3 regions of the Mesorhizobium sp. CA5 genome follow, and region 3 is predicted to be linked to each of the others. Evidence: predicted binding sites of a transcription regulator. Region 3 holds the regulator's gene; each other region holds the start of a gene.
What was found. The regulator LexA, encoded in region 3, represses DNA repair genes until DNA is damaged. The targets are predictions, from matches to a motif close to TGTTCNNNNTGTGTTCNG.
Positions count from the first base shown of each region.

Region 1: LB529_RS09870 (PA0069 family radical SAM protein) is a predicted target of LexA. The motif match lies at 4,157-4,174, and genes of this name have one in related genera.
Region 2: dinB (DNA polymerase IV) is a predicted target of LexA. The motif match lies at 3,551-3,568, and genes of this name have one in related genera.

Region 1 covers NZ_JAIUHJ010000006.1:65,590-71,400, reverse strand. The annotation lists gene LB529_RS09895 (F0F1 ATP synthase subunit A) at 1-312, shown strand, start outside; gene LB529_RS09890 (F0F1 ATP synthase subunit C) at 388-612, shown strand; gene LB529_RS09885 (F0F1 ATP synthase subunit B) at 673-1,254, shown strand; gene LB529_RS09880 (F0F1 ATP synthase subunit B) at 1,266-1,757, shown strand; gene LB529_RS09875 (ribonuclease HII) at 2,035-2,733, opposite strand; gene LB529_RS09870 (PA0069 family radical SAM protein) at 2,928-4,082, opposite strand; gene LB529_RS09865 (glycosyltransferase) at 4,231-4,734, shown strand; gene moaB (molybdenum cofactor biosynthesis protein B) at 4,771-5,328, opposite strand; gene LB529_RS09855 (4-(cytidine 5'-diphospho)-2-C-methyl-D-erythritol kinase) at 5,315-5,811, opposite strand, start outside.
Region 2 covers NZ_JAIUHJ010000001.1:308,305-314,115, forward strand. The annotation lists gene LB529_RS01710 (SDR family oxidoreductase) at 1-597, opposite strand, end outside; gene LB529_RS01715 (patatin-like phospholipase family protein) at 759-1,997, opposite strand; gene dinB (DNA polymerase IV) at 2,222-3,484, opposite strand; gene LB529_RS01725 (cupin domain-containing protein) at 3,755-4,135, opposite strand; gene LB529_RS01730 (polymerase) at 4,515-4,748, shown strand; gene LB529_RS01735 (hypothetical protein) at 4,821-5,051, shown strand; gene LB529_RS01740 (TadE/TadG family type IV pilus assembly protein) at 5,091-5,811, opposite strand, start outside.
Region 3 covers NZ_JAIUHJ010000003.1:169,845-175,655, reverse strand. The annotation lists gene LB529_RS05725 (alpha/beta hydrolase) at 1-295, opposite strand, end outside; gene kynU (kynureninase) at 343-1,590, opposite strand; gene lexA (transcriptional repressor LexA) at 2,024-2,758, shown strand; gene LB529_RS05710 (ComEC/Rec2 family competence protein) at 2,795-5,260, opposite strand; gene gltX (glutamate--tRNA ligase) at 5,363-5,811, shown strand, end outside.

The DNA of each region.
Region 1 (5,811 bases), on a different contig from region 3:
CATGGCGTGCCGGGCTATCTTCTGCCGCTGGTGGTGGCGATCGAAATCATCTCCTTCGTCTCGAGGCCTGTCAGCCTCTCGGTTCGTCTTTTCGCCAACATGCTGGCCGGCCACATCACGCTGAAAGTGTTCTCGGGCTTCGTCGTCAGCCTGAGCGCGTTTGGCGCCGTCGGTATCGCCGGCTCGGTGCTGCCGCTTGCCATGGCGGTCGCGCTCTCGGCGCTCGAGCTGCTGGTCGCCTTCCTGCAGGCCTATGTGTTCGCGGTGCTGACCTGCATGTATCTGAACGACGCCCTGCACCCGAGCCACTGATTTTCACCGGCGCCCCGGCGCCAGCTTACCCAACGTACCAACTTCAACGAACAGAGAAACCACAGGAGTTTTGAAATGGACGCAACTGCAGCAGCTGCTATCGGCGCTGGTATCGCCTGCATCGGCATGGGCGGCGCGGGCATCGGCCTCGGCAACATCTTCGGCAGCTACCTCTCGGGTGCGCTCCGCAACCCGTCGGCTGCCGACGGCCAGTTCGGCCGCCTGATCTTCGGCTTCGCCGTGACCGAAGCTCTGGGCATCTTCTCGCTCCTGATCGCTCTGCTCCTGGTCTTCAAATAAGAGCCGGCGCTGACGAAAGGGGCCGCATGGTGCGGCCCGTTCTAGGGACAGGGGAATGAGATGTTCGTGACATCTGCCTATGCGCAAGAAGCAGCGCCGGCCGCGGCCGAGGGGGATACGCATGCCGGCACTGCCGTGCCTGCCGCGGAGCATGAAGCGTTCCCGCCGTTCGATGCCAAAACCTTCCCGTCGCAGATCCTGTGGCTGGTCATCACCTTCGGGCTCTTTTACCTGTTCCTGAAGCGGGTTGTGATGCCGCGTCTTGGCGGCATCATCGATGTCCGCAACGACCGCATCACCCAGGACCTCGACCATGCCGCAAGGCTGAAGGGCGAGGCGGACGCCGCGGTTGCTGCCTATGAGCAGGAATTGGCGGAAGCCAAGGTCAACGCCAACAAGATCGGCCAGCAGGCGAACGACGCCGCCAAGGCGCAAGCCGAGGGCACGCGCAAGAAGCTCGAGGCCGAGCTTGAGAAGAAACTTGGCGAGGCCGAGGCGAGCATCGCCTCGATCAAGGCCAAGGCGATGAAGGAAGTCGGCACTATCGCCGAGGACACGACCTCGGCCATCGTCGAGGCGCTTGTCGGCGGCAAGGCCGACAAGGCCGAAATCGCGGCCGCGGTCAAATCCGCGAGCCGGTGAGGAGCGGGATCATGGACGCCACATCACTCGCCACGCTCTGGGCCACCATCGCCCTGATCATCTTCCTCGGCGCCGTCGTCTATCTGAGGGTGCCGGGCATGCTTGCCAAGTCGCTCGACGCCCGCGCGGCCAAGATCAGCAGCGAGCTCGAAGAGGCACGGCGCCTGCGCGAGGAGGCCCAGCAGCTGCTGCGCCAGTATCAGCAGAAGCGCAAGGAAGCCGAGAAGGAGGCCGCCGACATCGTCGCTGCCGCCAAACGCGAGGCTGACTTGCTTGCCTCCGAGGCGGCCAAGAAGACCGAGGACTATGTCGCCCGGCGCACCGCGCTTGCCGAGCAGAAGATCAGCCAGGCCGAGCGCGAGGCGGTCAGCGAAGTGCGCGCCACCGCCGTCGACATCGCCGTCGAAGCCGCCCGCACGCTGCTCGCCGCCAAGGTCGACGTCAAGACCGGCGCGGATCTGTTCAAGTCGGCGCTCAATGATGTGAAGGCCAAGCTGAACTGAGCTGACTTCGAAACTTCGAACTCAAAAGCTGCCTGGGCAACCCGGCGGCTTTTTTGTTGTTTGAAAAGGGAGCGCGGCGCCTGAACTGCTGATCTCCCCCCTTGTGGGGGAGATGCCCGGCAGGGCAGAGAGGGGCGCGAAGGATCGCGGCGTCTCATTCTGTGCGCTGGGTCGAGTGCAACTTTGCGAGAAGTTCGTGCTACTGGCTGACAGGCTGGCGGGACAGCGCCCCCCTCTGTCCTGCCGGACATCTCCCCCACGAGGGGAGATCAGCTAACTACTCCAGCCCGGCGAGGCTCTCTTCCTCTTCCGCCATCTCAACCCCACCCAACCGGAACGGCGCGAACGAGGCCCGGTGGAGCCGTGCCACCGGCCCATGCGCCTCGATCGCGGTGCGGTGGCGGACCGTCGCGTAACCCATATGCACTTCGAAGCCGTAGTGCTCGTGATGTCCGCCGCAGCCGCACATCATGCGGTCGCGCATCACCTTGGCGACGATCGAGGCGGCGGCGATCGATTGCGAGCGCTGGTCGCCCTTGATGAGTGCGCGGCCTTCGCAGGCGAGACCTGGCGGTATGTCGCGGCCGTCGGCCATGGCGAGCTTCGGCCGCAAGGACAGGCCGGCGGCGGCTCGGCGCATCGCTTCGAGGCTGGCCTTCAGGATGTTGCTTTTGTCGATGCCTTCGGCGCTGATCGAAGCCATCGAGATGCTGAGCGCCGAGCCGAGAATTTTGAGAAACAGCGCCTCGCGCTGCAAATGGGTGAGTCGCTTGGAATCGTCGAGGCCTTCGGGAATATTGGCGGGGTTGAGCACCACCGCGGCGGCCACCACCGGACCGGCGAGCGGACCGCGGCCGGCCTCGTCCATGCCGGCGACCGGCCACAGCCCGTCGGCTATCGCTTTCGTCTCGATCGAGAAGTCGGGCTTCTCGACCATTTCAAAGAGAAGCGGAGAATCGGAACGCGCGCGAGCCATGGTGCGGCGAGGTTCGCATCGGCTCCGATTCTCCGCAAGTCCTTCCGGGTCGGATGGGGCGTCGGACCGGGAAGGCACCGTCTCACAGCCGGGGGACAGGGGCCGGACGGAATTTCGAAACGAATGGCAATTCCAGACCGAAAATCGCTTTGCCTGGAAGTGCTTAGCGCCGGCCGCCATGGCCGGTGCTGGCGTCAAAGCAGCATCAGCTGCTCGCCGGCACTGGCGCCTGCGACGAATTGGTCGGTGCGAAGCTGCCGTCGCTCGACATTGAGGCCGAGCCGCTTGGCGGCGATCTCGAAGCGCCGGCCGATCTGCCAGGCATAGGGACCGGCGCCCTTCATGCGCTTGCCCCATTCGGAATCGTAATCCTTGCCGTCGCGCATCGAGCGGATAAGCGACATCACATGCCGGTAACGGTCGGGATAATGGCGCAACAGCCAGTCCTTGAAGATCGGCGCCACTTCGAGCGGCAGGCGCAGGATGACGTAGCCGGCCTCCCGCGCGCCGGCGGCTCTAGCCGAATCGAGGATGCGCTCCATCTCCGGATCGGTAAGCCCCGGAATAATCGGCGCCACCATCACCGACGCCGGGATGCCGGCGTCCGAAAGCTGCCTGATCGCCTCCAGCCGCTTCGTCGGCGTCGAGGCGCGTGGCTCCATCGTTCTCGCCAGCATGCGGTCGAGCGTCGTCACCGACAGCGCCACCTTGGCAAGGCCGCGCTCGGCCATGCGCGACAGGATGTCGATGTCGCGTGTCACCAGCGCCGACTTGGTGACGATGCCGACCGGATGGCCGCGCGCTTCCAGCACTTCCAGGATCTCGCGCATGATGCGGTATTGCTTCTCGATCGGCTGGTAGGGATCGGTGTTGGTGCCGATGGCGATCGTGCGCGGCTGGTAGCCCGGTTTCGACAATTCCCTGTCCAGCATGCGCGCGGCATCCGGCTTGGCGAACAGCTTCGATTCGAAATCGAGCCCCGGCGACAGGCCCATGAAGGCATGCGTCGGCCTGGCGAAGCAGTAGACGCAGCCATGCTCGCAGCCGCGATAGGGGTTGATCGAACGGTCGAAGGAGATGTCAGGCGACTCGTTGCGCGTGATGATGGTGCGCGGCTTTTCGACCTGCACTTCCGTCTTGAACGGCGGCAGTTCCTCCAGCGAGTTCCAGCCGTCGTCGAACACATGCCGGCTGATCGGCTCGAACCGGCCGGACGGATTGATCCCGGCCGAGCGGCCGCGATTGCGATCGGGCCGCACGCGCAAGCCGCTCTGCTCGATCATCGCGTTCGCCATCTCGGCTCGGCCTGCTCCGAAAGCGGCAATGTCGGCGCGCACGATCTGTTCCATTTTCGCCCTCTCCCAGGGACTGTCGGCAGGCTGTCGAATCGCTCTGTTCATGAAACTATTCCTATTTCGCCGAAGAGAACAAAGCAAGAACTTTTTCGCTTGAAGCGCGCAACTGGCGCATCGCCGCACTTTCCGCTATTCGGCTAAAATGCTCAGCGTCCTTATCGAAACCCGCAACGACGAAGAGGGGCTTGCCCGTACGCTCGCCTCGCTGGTCGGCGGCGCGGTCGAAGGCGTCGTGCGCGACGTGATCGTCTGCGATCAAGGCTCGACCGATCAGACGCACCGGGTGGCCGAGCATGCCGGCTGCCACTATGCGACCGGCGGGATCGGCGCCGGTATCGGCCAGGCCAAGGGCGACTGGCTGCTCCTGCTCGAGCCGGGGGCGCGGCTCGCCGAGGGCTGGATCGACGAAGTCGTGGCGCACACCGCGAAACAGACCATGCCGGCGCGCTTTTCACGCGCCCGCGCCAACCGTGCGCCTTTCCTGGCCAGGGTGTTCTCGAGCAATCGTGCGCTGGCCGAGGGGCTTGTCATCAGCAAGCGTCAGGCCTCGGCTCTGGCAAAGAGCGCGCGCAGCGCCGAAGCCCTGGCGCGCGGCCTGGCGACCAGAAGGCTGAACGCCGAAATCTGGATCGCGCCGCCGAAATGATGCCCCGCCGTGCCGGCCGGGCGCCTTAACTGAGCTTTACGAGGTGGGCTTGCCGCCGCGCCTGAGATGCTCGTCCAGCCGCGGCATGATCTCGACGAAGTTGCAGGGCATGTGCCGGTAGTCGAGCTGCGCCTTGATGATGCCGTCCCAGGCGTCCTTGCAGGCGCCGGGCGAGCCCGGCAGCACGAAGACGAAGGTGGCGTTGACGACGCCGCCTGTTGCCCGGCTCTGGATCGTCGAGGTTCCGATCTTGTCGTAGGAGATGCGGTGGAAGACTTCCGAAAAGCCGTCCATGCGCTTTTCGAAGATCGGCTCCAGCGCCTCCGGCGTCACGTCGCGGCCGGTGAAGCCGGTGCCGCCGGTGGTGATCACGACATCGATGTTTTCGTCCTTCGACCAGCCAAGCACCTTGTCGCGGATCTTGTCGCGGTCGTCGGTCACGATATCGCGCGCGGCAAGGCTGTGGCCGGCTTCCGCGATGCGGTCGGCCAGCGTCTGTCCGGATTTGTCGTCGGCGAGGCCGCGCGTGTCGGAGACGGTAAGCACGGCGATGCGCACCGGAATGAAGGGCCGGCTTTCGTCAAGCTTCGCCATTGCTCACCTCCATGCTGCGCGTCGCGGCAACGAACCAGTCGGGGTGGCGGGCGCGGATCTCGATCGCCGCGCGTTTTGCAACATTGCCGGTCTCGAACAGGCCGAAACAGGTGGCGCCCGAGCCGGACATGCGCGCGAAGGCGGCGTCGGCTTTTTTCAGTGCCTTGAGCGCCTCGCCGATCGCAGGTTCGATCGAACGCGCGGCAGGCTCAAGATCGTTGCGCGTCGTCTCCAACCAGTTGCGGATCGTGTGGAAGTCGAAGCGCTTCGGCAGCGGCGGCAGCGCCTCGCTGTCGCGGCTGGAGAGCGCCTTGAACACGTCCGGCGTCGAGACCGCGATGCCCGGATTGACCAGCACCAGGCCAAGCGCAGGAAAGGCGGATAGCGGCGAGACTTCATCGCCGATACCGCGTGCGATCAGCGGCTTTGATTTGAGGCACATCGGCAGGTCGGCACCGAGCGAAAGCCCGATCCGGGCCAGCG
Region 2 (5,811 bases), on a different contig from region 3:
GCCGTAGCGCTTCATCGGCACGCTGTCGCGGCGCTCGTTCGTCGCCGGCAAGCTGTCGATCCAGCCCGGCAGCACATTGTTCATGCGGATGTTGTCGGGGGCATAAGTGTCGGCGAAGATCTTGGTGTAGGCGGCAAGCCCGGCGCGCGCCACGGCCGACGTCGGGAACATCGCGCTCGGCTCGAACGTCCAAGCGGTCGAGATATTGATGATAACGCCACCCTTCTGCTTCTGCATCACCGGCGTCACCAGCCGGGTCGGGCGCACGGCGTTGAGGAAATAGGTGTCGATGCCCTTGTGCCAGTCCTCGTCGCTAATCTCGATGATCTGCGCACGCGGCCCGTGGCCGGCGCTGTTGACCAGCACGTCGATGCGGCCCCAGCGTTCCACCGCGCCATCGGTAAGGCGCTTCAGATCCTCATTCGACTGGTTGGAGCCGGTGACGCCGAAGCCGCCGAGCTCCTTGCCCAGCGCTTCGCCTTTGCCGGAAGAGGACAGCACGCCGACCTTGAATCCGTCCGCCGCCAGGCGTCTGGCCGCCGCTGCGCCCATGCCGCTGCCGCCCGCCGTCACCAAAGCTACTTTGTCTATCGCCATGTCGCTGTCCATCCCGGGTGTTTGGGTTGAAAGTGATCCTGTTAGCATGCGCTGGGCAGGGGATGAACCGGATTGGATTGCGCCAAGGCGATTGATAATTGGCGAGGGCGGCGGAACTGCCAATCTCCCCCACAAGGGGGAAATTGGCAGTTCGAGCACCCTCAAACCTTGAAGCCACTCATCACCATCCTCGACACTCGCGCGCAGCGGCCGGGCTTCACGTCGCCCGCTTTCAGCGGCACGCCCTTGCCAGCAGCCACTGCCGGCTCGTACCAGCCCCGCAGCGCCTGGTCGGCGGCGCAATAGCCCCAGTTCACCAAATCGACCGTCTCTTCGCTGCCCAGGAAATGCAGCGAGGTGCCGATATCGGCAGGTGCGGTGGCGGCGGTTTGCACGAAGGCCGGCTCGGCCGTGTCGGGCTTGCTGGCGATCGACCAGAAGACGCCGCGCGTCGCCGCATAGCCGGGCCGGGTCGCGTCATTGGCCAGGCCACGATCGTCGGCGTCCTTGGCCGCCTGGAAGCGCGCCACCAGATCCCGGCGCCTGAGCGAGCGCACCTGGTTGTCGGTGGTGTCGAGCACGCGTTTCAACTGCGAGAACCAGTTCCGATAGCCGGCGCTCGAAGCCTGCCACGGCGCGCCGGCGTCGCTGACCAGCAGCCAGCGGCAGCGTTTCAGCGCCGGCTCGATGCCGTGATTGTCGTAGACGCCGCCATCGGTGAGCACGGCGCGCGAAGGCGGCACCGGCGGGCCGACAGAGGGGTCGAGCTTGTCGTTCTTCCACGCGAAGGGCGTGAGGTCGAGCCGCAGCGGCGACAGGAAAGGCGGAAAGGCCGAGGAGGCGGCAACCGCGAGAGCCACCGGCAGGTCGGCCTGGTAGGCGACGCCGATGCGATAGTCGGCGATGTAGCGCCGCGACAGCCGGAACAGCGAGCCGGTGCCGAGATTGCTGGAGCAGAACACGAACCAGGGTTTTTCCGGCAGGCTCTTCAGCATCGGCCTTGAGCCGTCGAACAAATGTCTCTCGTAGCAGGCGGCGACTTCGCGCGCCGCGCCGGAAAACGGGTTGAGCAGGCCCTTGAAGATCGACGGCGCGTCGAGGAAGACCTGCGAGAACTCCAGTATCCTGTCCAGATAGATATCGAAATTGGCGGCGACACCGTTGACGAAGGCGAAACGCGGCCAAAGCACCGCCAGCAGCCCGGCGGCTATCGAGCCGCCCGAGACCGAGCTTACCATGTCGAGTTTCTGGAGCAGCCCGGCCTCGTTGAGGCGGCATAGCGCGCCGGCATGAAACAGCATGGCGCGGTAGCCGCCGCCCGACAGGCAGAGGCCGAGATCATAGCGTTCGGGCGCGCTGCCATCCGCGTCCGGTGGTGATCCAGCCGCAATCGGCTCCATCGCGGCCCCCTTGCCTGTCCGTCCGGCGTCCTTAAGCCTGGCTTTGCGCAATCGAGCCCAGCACCGACATTCTTGCAAGTGGGGGGAACGCGTACCTTCACAGATTGGAAATCGGCCCGCGCCGACGGACGGGGAGATTACCCGAAGCGGTTGGTACGCAGCGCACGGACGGCGCGTAGGCTTTCGTCAATCTCCAATGGCGTCAGAGGAGATGCCTCAGCCACTCACAGCTCCTTCTCGGCCAATTCCCTAAACCCATCCGGCACCGAGCGCGGACCTTCCAGCGCTACCGTGCCGTAGCCGACCGCCTCCTTGCCGAAGCGCTGGCGGATCTTGTCCACCGCCCGGTCGGCGCCGAAGCGCGCCAGGCCTTTGCAGCTGCCGGGCCTCAGCTTCTCGTCCGCCAGCCCGAGCGGCAGTTCGAGCTGCAGCTCGGCACGCTCCTCCAGATGCGAGACAGAGATGGCGAGCAGCGAGATGTCCCTCTCGCCCGGATGGGCGGCAAGCACGCCGCGCACCAGTTCCTCGGCGATCTCCGCCAGCATCGCGGTCGCCTGGATCGGCTGGTCGAGCGTGATCGAGCGGCTCACAGCGCGCAGATCAGCGAAGCGAACCCGCACCGTCACTGTGCGCCCGGGCCGGTCCTTGGCGCGCAACCGGCTGGCCACGCGGTCGGCCAGATGCAGGAGCGTCGGCACGAAGACGCGCGGCACTGCCGGCTTCCTGCCGAGCGCCGATTGCGCGCCGGCAGAATGCGCGCGGCGGTGTGCCTCGAGTTTTCGCGGGTCGCGGTTCCAGGCGAGCGCGGCAAGCTTCTGGCCGGCGGCATGGCCGATCAGCCGCTCCAGCGCCCCGCTATGGGTGCGCGCCAATTGCCCGATCGTCTCGACACCGATCTCGGCCAGCCTGGCCTTGGTCGCCGGGCCGACACCCCACATCAGCGTGACAGGCAGGTCGTGCAGGAAGGCGAGCTCGCTGTCGGGCTCGACCACCACCAGCCCGTCGGGCTTGGCTACCTGCGAGGCGATCTTGGCCAGATGCTTCGTCCGCGCCACGCCGATCGAGATCGGCAGACCGAGCTCGGCCTTCACCCGCTCGCGGATTTTTCGCGCGATCTCTTGCGGTGATCCGAACAGATGCGTGCAGCCGGCGACGTCGGCAAAAGCCTCGTCGATCGAGATGCGCTCGACCGCCGGCGTGAAATCGTCGAGCACCTTGATCGCGGCGTCGCCGAGGCGCTGGTATTCAGAAAAATGACCGCCGACGAAGATGAGCTGAGGGCAGAGCTCGCGCGCTTTGCGGCCCGGCATGCCGCCGCGCACGCCAAAGATTTTCGCCTCATAGGAGGCCGCCAGCACCACGCCTCCGCCGACGGCGATCGGCTTGCCACGCAATGACGGATCTAGCAGTTGCTCGACCGAGGCGTAGAAGGCGTCGAGGTCGGCATGCAGGATGGTGGCGGCCGCGGCGGTGTTCGTGGCGGCCATCGCGCGCTCCCATGGCCATTTGTGTGGCATTGCAGCATTAGCTGCGTCTTTTGTAAGGGGAATTAACGGAACATAAAGAGAACAAAAGAAGCTCTCTGTCAAGCCACCACGCTTGGCCGTGCAGGTTTCCACAACTGGGGGCGCAGCCACAGATAGAGCGCCGGTTGTGCGAATGACCTTTGCGCGGGACACGCCGCCGCAGGCTGAGGAGGGATCGCCTCGCGAGGCGATCCCTCCTTCGCTTCTGAACGTAAATTGCGACTGTCTGCGCTATGCCGGCTTGGCGTATTCTTCGGCGCTCAGCACCTCGATGCATTGGAACGGCTGGTTGCCTTCCACCCAGGCGTCGTGGCCGGGCGGGATGGTGTAGGAAGTGCCGGCCTCGATGGTCTTTTGCGTGCCGTCGGTCATCCGTACGGTGATCGAGCCGGACACGGCATAGCCGACATGCGAGACCTGGCAGCTGTCGGTCTTGACCACCGGCTTCACACATTCGGACCATTTCCAGCCCGGCTGCATGTTCATTCGCCCGAGCGTATAGCCCGGGAGCCGGACGATCTCGACACGCGTCTTTGCGGGCGCGCGGACCTCGTCGGGATTGTTGTGCGATCTGGATTCGAGTTTCGTCACCTTCATTGCAACTTCGGCCATGGTATCCCTCCCATGTGTGAAGCGGCGCCTGACGTTGCGATCGTCGGCGACCGCGAGTGTATTCATAAGCCTTATTATGAGCGATTGCTAATTAATAGAGGTGACCGCGAGCTCAGCCGAACGCTTGGCGCATTGTCGTGGAAGGTGGATATTCCAGGCCCTCGGGCGACGGTCCCGGGCCATCTTCGGACCGAAGTCCCATCGCACGAACGCAGAGGCCCGACACGCCTATTTTCAGGAAACAACGACGGCACCAAAATCATTGGCTAGCAAGCCGCCGGACAAAGTCCCTTCATCGGCGGTTGACCACGGCGTGCCCGCTATTCCTGCGATATGGCGGGCACGCCTTTCCCTGAAACCGCTCCTGGAGTTGAGGGCCGTGCAACCCGGTAAGATGATCGCCAATCTGTTTGCCGCACTGCTTCTGGCCGGCCTGGTCGGCGGCGTCTTCTTCGTCTTCGGCAGGCCGCTCTGGCCCGAGCGCCAGGCCCGTATGGTGATCCTTCTCCCGGTCGATACGATTGCGACCGGATCGCTGCGCCGAGCCTGCCTCGAGCCATGCCTGCCGGCCCGCTTCGACCTCAAGCTCGCGCCCGCCAGGCCGCGCGGATGAAGCCGGGCGCGGGAACCAGTCCGCGCCCCGGGCCGTTGACGGAGCGAAGGGATGGCGCTGGCGGAGGCCGCCATGGACAATTTCGAACTCATCGATCTTCTGTGCGTCATCGACGCCTGCGTGAGCGACCGTTCGGCCGGCCGTATCGTGCCGATGTCGAGGGCCGTCGAGGAGTTGCGCGTCCTGACCGGCGATTTCGTCTCGTCGGATGAGGATGCGGCCAACGCCTTGACGCAGGTCGCGCTCAAGCGCGGCTGCGCCGTGCTCTTCGACGAGCGAGCGGGCGCGGATATTGTCGGCTAGGCGCAATCTCGTCCTCCTCCTGGCGGAGGAGGTTGGTGCTCATTTCGCCAGGGTGATCATCCGGCCCGCATACGCCGCCCGGCCTCCGAGTTCGGCCGTGCAATCCGACTTCACGGCCGAGTTCCCCGTCATCGAGATCGTATCGCCGACCAGCCGCAGGCAACTGCCCTGGGCGTTCATGTCCGAATTTCCGGCATAGGTGATGACGGCGTCCGGGGCGTAGATAAAGCCGCTGACCACGGAGCCCGATCCGCCGTTCAGCGTCAGCGCCTGGGTGTTGCCGTGAGCCTGGTAGACGGTGATTCCGGCGTAGGGGCCGCTGGTGGGCGGCGACAGGTTCACCTGTTCGTTGGCGTTGATATAGAGCTGTGAGTTCTCCATCAGGAAGATCGTCACGCCCTGGCCGCTCAGGCTGCCGTTGCCGCCCGGCTTTATGGTGACATTGCGCATGATGTAGGTGCCCGGATTGAGGGTGATCTTTCCCGACAAGGTCTTGTCGCAATAGGTACCCGGCGAGAGCGTCACCGTTTTGCCATTGGGCACCGGCAGGCACAGCGTATAGGCGGGAGGAACGACGTCGGCCAGCGGATCGAACGAAGCATACTGGTTCTCATGCGGCGCGCCGCAGGAAAGCGTGGCGTTTGGCGGCGTCAGCCCTTGCGTGCCGCCGACTGTCGAGACGCAGCCGGCGCTGACGATCGCCGAGCCGCCGCGATTGACGGCGTCGGGCGCGTCTGAATTGGCCGCGATCACGCAGCCG
Region 3 (5,811 bases):
GGCCGAGCGCGCCTCCAGCCAGATGCGACCAGGAGCTCTTGTCCGACTCCATCCAATAGCCGCCGTGGATGAACACGACGAGCCCCCTTGGCGCCGCAGACGGGAGAAACAGGTCGAAGCGCTTGCGCGGCGCTTCGCCGTAGACAACATCGAGCCGCGCCCTGCCCTCTGACAGCAGCCTTTCGCGAAACGCCCGCGCCGGCCGATCCCACGCAGCTGGCCAGCGGTCGCCGTCCGCGATATTGGCGCCATTTGCATAGGCGTCATCCCAGTCGGCAATACGATGTCCCAGCAACGGTGTCTCCGCGATCAGGTCATTTGTTCGGCATCGCCGATTCAAAGTCAGGTAACGGTTGTTTTGACGGCAAAGCGCGCGTCTTGCCAGATGCCAGTCCGCAGGATGTCCTGCAGCACCTCGACCGCATTCCAGACATCGCGGTAGCCGACATAGAGCGGCGTGAAGCCGAAACGAATGGTGGATGGCGCGCGGAAATCGCCGATCACGCCGCGCTCGATCAAGGCACGCATCACCTGGTAGCCATGCGGATGGGCGAACGACACCTGGCTGCCGCGCTCGGCGCCTGAGCGCGGGCTCTCCAGCTCAAGACCGAAGCCGCCGCATCTGGCTTCGACAAGCCGGATGAACAGGTCCGTCAATGCGGCGCTTTTTCTCCGCACGGCCCTGATGTCGACATCGTTCCACATATCCAGCGCCCCTTTCAGCGCGCGCATCGACAGCACCGGTTGCGTTCCGCACAGGAACCGCCGGATGCCCGTGCCTGCGGCGTAGCCCTGCTCGAACGCGAAAGGCCGGGCATGGCCCCACCAGCCGCTGAGCGGCTGGCGAATGTCGCGGTGATGGCGGCTCGCGGCGTAGATGAAGGCTGGCGAGCCCGGCCCGCCATTGAGATACTTGTAGGTGCAGCCAATGGCGAAATCGGCATTAGAGCCGTCGAGATCCACCGGCAGCGCACCCGCCGTGTGGCAGAGGTCCCACGCGATCAGCGCGCCGGCTTCATGAGCCTTGCGGGTGAGCGCCGCCATGTCGCGCAGCCGGCCGGATTTGTAGTTGACGTGGTTGACCAGGATGACCGCGACGCGATCGTCGATCAGCTCTTCTATCGTCGGGGCATCTGCGCATTCGAGCCGCAGCACCGTGCCGGACCGCGTCGATGCGACCCCTTCCGCCATGTAGAGGTCGGTCGGAAAGCTGTCGCCCTCGGCAACGATCACCGAACGCTCGGGCCGCATTGCAAGTGCCGCATGCAGGACCTTGTAGATATTGATCGAAGTCGTGTCGCAAACGACCGTCTGGCCGGGTTTCGCGCCGATCAGCCGTCCTAGCTGGTCACCTAGCTCGATGGGCATATCGAACCAGCCGGCGGTGTTCCAGGCGCGGATGAGATCCCGCGCCCATTCCTGCCTCGTGGCAGTCTCGATCTCGCTGAAGGCGTCGATCGAAGCAGCGCCCAGCGAATTGCCGTCGAGATATAGGACGCCTTCCGGCAAGACGAAGCGATCGCGCGTCGCGCGCAGCGGATCCGCGGCATCCATCGCCTCGACTTCGGCGAGATCAGGAATTCCCCTCATTGTGCTGCCGCCTCCATTTCGATCTGGCCAAGGGGGTTGTCTCACCACCCTCGGCGACAGGGCAAGAACCTTTGGTCCTATGTTAGCTGGTCCATAGACGGCGAAGACTGCGGATCGGAACTTCGCCAAGGTTGGCATTTTGGGTTCGTTTCGTTCACGGTGCCACGCGCTTACGGTACGAGCCGACGTGATCCCAACCACGGCTTCGTGATCGTGTCGGGTTGTATTTCAGCTTAAGGGGAACTCCAAAATCGAGCGGAATCAATGCCGCTGCCCCAGGAGGGGCAGCCGGCCGTCACCGGATGCGACATTGTTTCGGCAGCCTTAACAAATTCACTAAACTTTAAACGGTTGCGGAACACAACTGGAACAGATAGTGTTTGTTCTGGGTTTGTTTTTCTGATTCTGGTTTCAGAACCCGTGGGGGCCGCCGATGCTGACGCGCAAACAACATGAACTCCTGATGTTCATCCATGAACGCCTGAAGGAGAGCGGGATTCCTCCATCATTCGATGAGATGAAGGAGGCGCTCGACCTTGCCTCCAAGTCCGGCATCCACCGGCTGATCACGGCGCTGGAAGAACGCGGCTTCATTCGCCGGCTGCCGAATCGGGCGCGCGCGCTGGAAGTGCTGCGCCTGCCCGACTCGATCGCGCCTGGCCTGAATGCCGCGAAGAAGTTTTCGCCGAGCGTCATCCAGGGCGGCCAAGGCAATCTCAGTCGCCAGATCAAGCCGACGACTCCATCACGCACCCCGACGCCAAGCAATGACGACGAGGCCGCGGCGGCCGTATCCATTCCGGTGATGGGCCGCATCGCCGCCGGCGTGCCGATTGACGCCATCCAGCACCAGACGCATTCGATCTCGGTGCCGCCGGACATGATCATGGGCGGCGAGCATTACGCGTTGGAGGTCAAGGGCGACTCGATGATCGAGGCCGGCATCTTCGACGGCGACACCGTCATCATCCGCAATGCGAACACGGCAAGCCCGGGTGAGATCGTGGTGGCGCTGGTCGACGATGAGGAGGCGACGCTTAAGCGTTTCCGCCGCAAGGGTGCCTCGATCGCGCTCGAGGCCGCCAACCCGGCCTATGAGACCCGGATCTTCGGACCGGATCGGGTCAAGGTTCAGGGCAAGCTCGTCGGACTTATCCGCCGCTACTGAGCAGAACTGCCCGGCCTTCTTCGCCCGAACGACAATCTATTGGGCCGGTGCGGCGGCTGGTTTTTCCGGCTGCTTATAGGGCGCCAGTCCCCTCGCCTCGCGCGTGTATTTCCGCTGCTCGTGCCAGGGTCGGTATGGTTCTACGACCGCGTAGCGGACGGTTGGCCGCGCGGTTGCCGATTGCGGATCGAAGAAAACGGCGGCGCTGCCGTCGCGCGCCAGCTGCCGCTTGGTGACGACGAGCACACGCGGATCGCGGCACGGGTTATAGGCCGTGGCGTCGTTGATGACGATGAGGTCGGCGAAGCCGCAGGCCGGCCGGGCGGTGTCGCGGGTCTCGGCGAGCGCGACGATCGCGCCGGAAGGATGCCGACCGATGCAGAGATCGCCGCTGCAATAGAAGGGCGAGCCGGGCGGCAGGTCGGCGGGATCGGCAATGTCCAGCGTATCTTTGGCGAACCTTTCTGGCGGCACGATCTCCTCGGCTTTCAGCGCCCGTTTCCAGTTGTCGGTGGTGAACTCGTTGGAGCGTTCGCGATTGACGGCAAGCTCGCCGCCGCCGATCGGCATCGCCACCAGATGCGCATCCTCCGAGATAAGCACGTCCGGTGTGCGGACGTGCGGAATGGCCAGCAGCGCAGCGAGCGCGAAAGGTACGGCGGCAAGCCTCAGCCAAGTGGTAGCCATGGTCGCGATGACCAGCGCGACCGTCGCCAGCAGCACCGACTGGATCGAGATCAGCCCCACGGCGTCGACCGGTGAGCGCTCGGAAATCCATGCCGAAATGGCGATCATCGCCGTCAGGCCTTTGCCCATGACAAAGAGGAAGGGACCGTCTAAGCCGAAGGGCATGGCCAGCGCGCTCAGCACGGCGAACGGCATGACGACCAATGAGACGATCGGCATGACCGCCAGATTGGCCAGCAGGCTGAGCGGCGACACCCGCTGGAAGTGCCAGATGGCAAACAACAATGTTGCGCTGCCCGCGATGAGCGACGTCACGGCGGCGCCACCCGCTCCAATCGCCAGTTTTCGCGATAAGAACCCGAGAAACGAACGCTTTGCCGGCGGCGCGGTCGTTTTGCCGGCGCGATAGTCGGCAAAGCCGGCATAGGCGCCGACCAGGGCGGCGGTGGCGGCGAAGGACATCTGGAAGCTCGGGCCGACCACTTCATGCGGCGAGACCAGGATGACGGCGATGGCAGAGATCGCCAGGTTGCGCATGGTCAGCGCCGCGCGGTCGAAAAGCACGGCGACCAGCATCACGCCAAGCATGATGAAGCTTCGCTCGGCCGCCACCACGATGCCGGAGATCACGAGATAGGCGGCGATCGACGCCAGCGCGATGCCAGCGGCATATTTCTTCACCGGCCGGCGCGACGAGAAGTCCGGAAACAGCGCGAAGGCGCCGCGCAAAAGCACCATGATCGTGCCGGCGACCAGCGCCATATGCAGGCCGGAGATCGAAATGATGTGGTAGATGCCGGTCCGTCGCATCGACTCGTTGATGGCTTCCGGAATGCCAGCACGAACGCCGACGATCAGCGCCGCCGCGATCTCGCCCTCGGAACCGCCGATGCTGCTCCTGATGTGGTCGGCAATCCCCTCGCGAGCATTTTCTATGGCCGATGCCACGCGCGCGCCAAACGGCACCTCCGTTGGCGCACTCGGGGTCGGCGCGACAAGTTTCGGATAGCCCAGGAAAAAGCCGCTGGCGCCTATGCCGGCAAAATAGCTGTCGAAGGAAAAGTCGTAGCTGTCCGGCCGAACAGGACCTGTCGGCGGCAGCAGCTTGGCATAGCCGGTCAGCATCGACCCGGCCGACATGTCGGACGGGATCCTGCGCGCCGACAGCCTGATGCGGTCCGGCGCGTAGCGCAGCTTCGGACGCTCCGTGGATATCAGATCTATGGTGAGCCGGACACGGCCGTTGGCCATCGCCTCGGCGGTGACGAGGCGGCCCGTCAGCCGTGTCTGGATTTCGGAACCCAGCATCGGGGTCGCCATCCGCCAGGTCTCCACCTTGGCCGCAAGAAAGCCCAAGGCGCAGAAAAACGCCGCCATGAAGACAAGGTGCGTTCTGTGCCGGGAACGCGAGACCGCCGCGCAGACCGCCATCAGGGCGACCGCCGCAAGCGGCCTGTAGAGGTCCGGCTCGGCGCTCAGCGAGAAGTAACAGATCACGCCGGCTGCCAGGAACACCGGCACCAGCAGGAAGCCCACGCCACGGTCAAGCTCGATCTCCATGGCGACGGCGATGCCTCGGCGCAACGCAGGAAGCGAAGCGCGGCCAAGCTGTTTGCGGATTCGGCCTACGGTGTCTATTGACGAGGCTGGCTGAAGCGCACCGGCACCGGGCGGCAGAAGCCCGGCTGGTAGACGGAGTTCCGGAAGCGAAACCGGCGCTTCTTCCGCAGGCACGGCATGAGCAAACATCAGGCGTTCGCTGACGCCTGCTGTCGTTCCCCCGCCCTCCTCCGCGCCCCGGCCACGTCCAGCCATCGGGTCTGCCCCTTGCGCCCCAGACCGCCTATGCTACATGAACGCCGGTCGCGTGGAAGTCTGCGCGAAACATGCATTTTTCAGCGCTTCTTCGAGAGTTCCATGTCCGACAAGGTCGTCACCCGTTTTGCCCCCTCGCCTACAGGTTACCTGCATATCGGCGGGGCGCGCACGGCGCTGTTCAACTGGCTCTATGCCAAGCACACCGGCGGCACGATGCTGCTGCGCATCGAGGATACCGATCGCGAGCGCTCCACCGAAGCTGCCACGGCTGCCATTCTCGACGGGCTGACCTGGCTTGGCCTCTCCTGGGATGGCGACGCCGTCTCGCAGTTCGAGCGTGCGCCGCGTCACCGCGAGGTGGCGGAGCAGCTCGTGCGCATGGGAAAGGCCTACTACAGCTACGAGACGCCGGCGGAACTGGAGGCGATGCGCGAGGCCGCACGTGCCAAGGGCCTGCCGCCGCGTTACAACGGCCATTGGCGCGACCGCGGCCCCTCCGAGGCGCCGGCAGGCGTCAAGGGCGCGATTCGCATCAAGGCGCCGACCGA